Regions from separate parts of the Salmonella sp. FC25216 genome, predicted to be linked through region 1. Evidence: predicted binding sites of a transcription regulator. Region 1 holds the regulator's gene; the other holds the start of a gene.

What was found. Region 1 encodes LexA, which represses DNA repair genes until DNA is damaged. Its sites were predicted from a motif close to TNCTGTATGTACATACAGNA; they were not measured.
Region 2: sbmC (DNA gyrase inhibitor SbmC) is a predicted target of LexA. The motif match lies at 1,436-1,455, and genes of this name have one in related genera.

The regions. Positions count from the first base shown of each region.
Region 1 is NZ_JBDGON010000001.1:697,816-701,237, reverse strand. It holds gene plsB (glycerol-3-phosphate 1-O-acyltransferase PlsB) at 1-579, opposite strand, end outside; gene AC3G3F_RS03215 (diacylglycerol kinase) at 750-1,118, shown strand; gene lexA (transcriptional repressor LexA) at 1,227-1,835, shown strand; gene dinF (MATE family efflux transporter DinF) at 2,009-3,340, shown strand; gene AC3G3F_RS03200 (hypothetical protein) at 3,330-3,422, shown strand, end outside.
Region 2 is NZ_JBDGON010000015.1:73,542-76,963, forward strand. It holds gene AC3G3F_RS21925 (FUSC family protein) at 1-833, opposite strand, end outside; gene sbmC (DNA gyrase inhibitor SbmC) at 952-1,419, opposite strand; gene dacD (serine-type D-Ala-D-Ala carboxypeptidase DacD) at 1,564-2,736, opposite strand; gene phsC (thiosulfate reductase cytochrome B subunit) at 2,860-3,422, opposite strand, start outside.

The sequences.
Region 1 (3,422 bases):
CACGCGCGCCAGTTTCTGTGCGATGATTTTATCGGTGCCGTGTTCATCAGCCATGCGACGTAATGAGACGGACGGCGAGAATCGGACAAAGCTATCGCGACCCAGCCAGGAGATGGCAAAAAATTTCTGTACGCCGTTCATCATACGTAGAGGCGGGTTCTCTTCTCCCTTTTCACGACCCGGCGCGCGGCCAAACATCACGGAAACGGGCACCATCTGCACGTCCAAAGCCGGATTACTACGATGCAGATCGAGATAATCGTGAAAAAGTTTCACCGACTCTTCTTTTGGCGTGTAATACGTAAAGACGCGCGGTCCGCCGTGAATAAATACATAGCGCGGCAACAGCGCGCCGTCGATCTCCAGCGGCTCCAGCGGATCCGGGAGATCGTGCGCCAGACATTGAGCGCGCAGCGTCAGTAAGTCCGCTTTTGAGTTGTATGGCAAGACATACATAATGGGACGAGAAGTATCGAGTCCCAATTCCTGAGCGGGTTCCGCCGGAATAGACTTGCTTTTTACCAGTATGCTTAATGGTAAATTCAGTAATTTGTAGTAAATTCGTGGCCAGCCGGACATAAACGATGTAAAGCCTCTGGTTAATAATGCAAATGCGCTGCAAGGATATCAGAAAGTTTAGCGAATTTCTGTTGTATCCCGTCATACTTCGCGCTGCGTTACGGTAGTCCGAATCGTGCGGGGCAACCGTATAATGTCATTGACGTTAATAATGTAAAAAGGTTCTTTTGATGGCCAATAATACCACTGGATTTACCAGAATTATCAAAGCGGCAGGGTATTCCTGGAAAGGATTTCGCGCCGCATGGACTCACGAAGCTGCGTTTCGCCAGGAAAGCCTCGCGGTATTGCTGGGCGTCGTCATCGCCTGCTGGCTGGATGTGGATGCGATTACCCGTGTGTTATTGATAGGTTCCGTTTTACTTATCATGATTGTTGAAATCCTCAACAGCGCTATTGAAGCGGTCGTTGATCGCATTGGTTCTGAATACCATGAGCTTTCCGGCCGCGCGAAAGATATGGGATCGGCTGCGGTACTGCTGTCTATTTTCGTTGCCCTGATGACCTGGGGCATCCTGTTATGGTCACATTTTCGATAAAGGTTCCAAATTTTATAAATCTCTTGTTTTTTGCGCCGTTTGTGGTTCCAAAATCACCTTTAACTGTATATACTCACAGCATGACTGTATATACACCCAGGGGGCGGAATGAAAGCGTTAACGGCCAGGCAACAAGAGGTGTTTGATCTCATTCGGGATCACATCAGCCAGACAGGTATGCCACCGACGCGTGCGGAAATCGCGCAGCGTTTGGGGTTCCGTTCCCCAAACGCTGCGGAAGAACACCTTAAAGCGCTGGCGCGCAAAGGGGTGCTTGAAATCGTTTCCGGCGCATCGCGAGGCATCCGTCTGTTACAGGAAGAAGAGGACGGATTACCGCTTGTCGGGCGTGTCGCGGCGGGCGAGCCGCTTCTGGCGCAGCAGCATATTGAAGGCCATTATCAGGTCGATCCTTCTTTATTCAAACCCAGCGCCGATTTCCTGCTGCGCGTGAGCGGTATGTCGATGAAAGACATCGGTATTATGGATGGGGATTTGCTGGCGGTACATAAAACGCAGGACGTGCGCAATGGCCAGGTGGTTGTCGCTCGCATTGACGATGAAGTGACAGTAAAACGCCTGAAAAAGCAGGGCAATAAAGTGGAGCTGCTGCCGGAAAACAGCGAGTTTACACCGATAGTGGTGGATCTGCGCGAGCAAAGCTTTACGATTGAAGGGCTGGCGGTAGGTGTTATTCGCAACGGGGAATGGTTGTAATCTCTTAATCTCCTTGTACGCCGCCATCCGGCAATCTTGTCCTGATGGCGCTGTGCTTATCAGGCCTACGGGAATGCAGTTGCTGAAATGATTAATTTGTAGGCCGGATAAGGTGTTACGCTGCCATCCGGCAATGAGCACGTTTCGTTTAACTCCTTGTCAGGCTTTTCTCCATGCCGTTTTTTACCTCTTCTGATAAAGCTCTCTGGCGTCTTGCGTTGCCGATGATTTTTTCTAACATCACCGTTCCCTTACTGGGACTGGTCGATACGGCGGTGATTGGTCATCTGGACAGCCCGGTTTATCTGGGCGGTGTGGCGGTGGGAGCGACTGCCACCAGCTTTCTTTTCATGCTGCTGCTATTTCTACGTATGAGTACTACTGGGCTAACGGCGCAGGCATTTGGCGCCAAAAATCCACTGGCGTTAGCCCGGGCGCTCATTCAGCCGTTGTTACTGGCGCTGGGCGCTGGCGTGATGATTGTGCTATTTCGCACGCCGCTTATCGAGCTGGCTTTACATATTGTCGGCGGGAACGACGCTGTCCTGGTACAGGCGAGACAATTCCTTGAAATTCGTTGGCTAAGCGCTCCCGCGTCACTGGCGAATCTGGTGCTGCTCGGTTGGCTGTTAGGCGTCCAGTATGCGCGGGCACCCGTTATCTTGTTGGTCGTGGGCAATATCCTCAACATCACGCTCGACCTGTGGCTGGTGATGGGGCTTCATATGAACGTGCAGGGTGCCGCCCTGGCGACGGTCATCGCAGAATATGCCACGTTACTGATCGGCTTCATGATGGTGCGTAAAGTTCTCCATCTCCGCGGCGTGTCGCTGGATATGCTAAAACAGGCCTGGCGCGGCAACGTGCGCCGTCTTTTGGCGCTCAATCGCGATATCATGCTGCGCTCATTGCTCCTTCAGCTTTGTTTTGGCGCAATCACGGTGTCAGGCGCGCGGCTGGGCAGCGATATTATCGCGGTAAATGCAGTACTGATGACATTACTCACCTTTACGGCCTATGCGCTGGACGGCTTTGCTTATGCGGTAGAAGCGCACTCCGGTCAGGCTTACGGCGCGCGTGACGGTAGCAAGCTACTGGATGTCTGGCGAGCGGCGTGTCGCCAGTCAGGAATTGTGGCCTTGTTGTTTTCCACAGTCTATGCCCTGGCAGGCGAACATATTGTCGCGTTACTGACCTCATTGCCGCAAATACAGCTACTGGCGGATCGGTATCTTCTCTGGCAGGTGGTATTACCGCTGGTGGGCGTATGGTGCTATCTGCTTGACGGCATGTTTATTGGCGCGACGCGCGCCGCCGAAATGCGCAATAGCATGGCGGTCGCTGCGGGAGGATTTGCGCTAACGCTCTTCGCCCTGCCGGTATTAGGAAATCATGGTTTATGGCTGGCATTAACCGTGTTTCTGGCGCTTCGCGGTCTGTCGTTGGCCCTTATCTGGCGTCGTCACTGGCGCGAGGGTACATGGTTTGCCAGTCGTGACGGTTAAAAATTCTGAATATAAAACCGAAGTCCGAATTCCTGCCTACAATTACTATCACGTCCAGCAGAAATTGCAGTGCATTTGGGCG
Region 2 (3,422 bases), on a different contig from region 1:
GTTTGCTGCGTCATCTGCTGGGTTTCACGCAATGTGTGCGCGTTAAGCATCACAAAATGACTGGCGCGCGTCGCCCAGTGGGCATTGATTTGTAATTCCAGCATACAAACCAGATTACGGTTGATGGTCTGAATAGCCTCGAAAATAGATTTTTGTATCCGGGTTTCTTTACTGGCGGGCGTTATCAGCCCACGCATTTTGACGACATCGTTCAGCAACTGTTGCAAATGTTTATCCAACCGGGGGCGCTCCAGCAAATTCGGCGACAGCGCCGCCTGATACACCCGATTATACGCCGTGACGCAATGCGCCAGTTGGATGCGCCAGTGCAAAAAGGCGCGCTGGGGCCAGATGCCGGTAAACAACATCGCCAGTAGCGACCCCAAAATCACATCCCCGCCACGCCATAATGCCGTATCCATATCGCCAGCGGGAGCGCCGACAACAACCGCAAGCGTTATACCTATCAATAGCGCCTGATACGGTTTTTTCCCTAAGGCCAGCCACCCGCATAAAAACATCGCTACCGCACACCACACCAGCATCAGCGGCAAGGAAAAGAGTTCCAGGCGTAGCGCCACCAGCCCCAACGCAGCGCCCAGAATCGTACCGCCTATGCGCTCAAAAGCGCGAGGCACTACATTTCCCCAGAACGAGATGGGCCCCATAATCACCACTAAAGTAATAAGCGGCCATGTGCCTTCGGGAATAGAAAACAGACGAACCAACAGAAAGGTAAGAATGAACGCCAGAGCAATACGTATACCATGCACGATGCGATAATGACGGTACAACCGTATTTCAAAGGGGCTTAATGATTTATCGGCACGCACTCTTACACTCCTTACGGGAATGGCAAAAAATGCATTGTATCTGCTTTATAGCAAAAATAGCGCACAGGCGGACGGAACAAATTATCCGTCCGCTATTTTCAGGTTGAAAACAAATCGATCACTTCCGCCGTACCGGAATATACATTTCAATATCCCAGTACCCGTCTTCGGCGCCGTTATTCAGATAGGTTTCAAAACAGGGCGCAGCGGCTATCTGATAAGCGTTGTCCTGTAGCAACGCGTCAAAAAACTGATACCACGGCGTCGCAAAGTCGTCATTTTCGACACGTGCGACAGCCGTTGCGTATTCGCCGCCTTCGATTTCAGTCACGATCGCGCCTTCGCTATTGTCCGGCAGGACAAAATTTTCCGCTACGGAAACAACGGTATCGCAGCGGAGTTTTTCCGCAGGCACTTCATCCGGATTATCGTAGTAAACGGCTATCCATTCGATCGGGACGATTTGATTTCCGTCTACCCACATCATCAGTTGTTCAAAACCCTGCTTTATGGTTTGTTCCCATGGGCCGACCATATGGAAACCGGCTATCTTACGTTTTTGTTCCTGCCTGATTTCGTAATCCATGCTGCCTCCACCATTACACTGTATTTATATACAGTGTAATTTTTAACTTTCAACGCCACAAGGATAACGTGATTATTATGTGAGCAGACTCGCACTCCTCCCTTTGCAAGCAGGAGTTTGAGGCGCATGGCGTGTGACAACGGCTTACGCTTTATGCTGAAAATAGTCGCTCAGACGAGAGAACATACCGCCTTTGCCCACCGATTCCAGAGTGACCAGCGGCCACTGGGCGACCAGTTTATCTCGATCGTAGAGCTCTATTTCACCTACCTGTTGATGAGCGGCGATTGGCGCCTCCAGCTCTTTTCTATCCAGCACATATTTTGCTTTGATATGCGGAATTTCCGCTTTAGGCAGTGCCATCCAGAAGTCCTGTTCCGTACCCAGCACAATCTTTTCTTTGTCTCCGTACCAGATCCGCTCGCTGCCCACTTTTTTGCCGCTGTGCAAAATCTGCACCGTTGCAAAGTTTTGCTGGCCCCACTGCAACAGTTTTCGCGCCTGTTCCTCACGGCCTTTCGAACTTTTCGCCCCCATCACGACGGCGATGAGTCGACGCTGTCCGTCCACCGCCGATGCGATAAGATTAAATCCCGCCCCCGATGTGTGTCCGGTTTTAAGCCCATCGATATGCATTGTCTTATCCCACAACAAGCCGTTGCGGTTCTGCTGCGTGATGCCGTTCCAGGTCAGGCTCTTCTCGCTGTACATGTGATAAAATTCAGGTTCGCCGTGAATAATCGCCCGGGAGAGTACGGCCAGGTCATACGCGGAACTATGTTGCCCCGGCGCATCCAGTCCGTGGACGGTTTCAAAATGGGTATCCTGTAAGTTAAGTTTTTTCACATAGCTGTTCATCATCGCCACAAACTGTGGCTGCCCGCCCGCGATATAATCCGCCAGCGCCACACAGGCATCGTTACCGGAATCCACAATTAAGCCACGGCTTAAATCACGTACCGACACGCGATCCCCTTCTTTTAAAAACATCAACGAGGAGCCGACAAAAACCGGATTATCCTTCGCCCAGGCGTCGCGCCCAACGGTGACGATATCGTCAGGACTGATACGATGACTATCGATGGCGCGATCGACGACGTAGCCCGTCATTAGCTTGGTGAGGCTGGCGGGATTGCGTTGCTGGTGTTCATTACCGGCGGTAAGAACCTGTCCCGTAGTGTAGTCCATCAACACCCAGGCGCCTGCATCAATGGCTGGCGGTTGGGGAGCAAAACTTACGGTATCAGCCGCAAGCGCAGGAGAAAGGTGCATCGCAAATAAAGAAGCGGCAATAAACAAACGGCGTTTCAACAGCATGTCCTCAGGATTGTCTCTATTTGCCGTTCTTTTTACGGAAGTTCGGTTAAACAAACATGGATAAATTGCAAGAAAATGTGACACAAGGCACATTTTCTTGCTTAATTTATTTTATGAATACGGTCAGACGGCGGGCTTATCCCCACGCGGCGCGGTACGATGACGGTGATAGCCGTCAACCATACTACGGAAGATTTGTCCCGGCGTGTCGCCTAGTGTACACAGATAGAGATGTGCGCAAATAAATAGTAAGCCGATGATAGCAAGCGCCATATGCAGCACCAGCATCACTGGGCCCAGACCCGCAACCTGCGGATAGAGACACAATAGACCTGTGATGATTAATAGCGGCACCAGCGCGTACATAATCGCCAGATATGCCAGTTGTTGCAGTGGATTAAACTTATTCTGCTCTGTTGCGGCAAACGGATGCGCCTCCCCTTTCATGATGCCAAAAAGGTAAAAACGCGTCTGACGTATGCAGCGCGTCACCAGTCCGGAAAAATTTACCCGATAGTGACGCCCGTTACCTGTGGTGAGGTTGATCAGCACAAAGCCAACCCAGAAGGCCAGTAAGGCAAAACCACACCAGGTATGCACCTGTACCATTAGCGCTACAGGGCCGAGAGAAAAATGACCAAATAAACCGCTTAACAGTAACAAAACGAACAGTAACGCATTTCCCC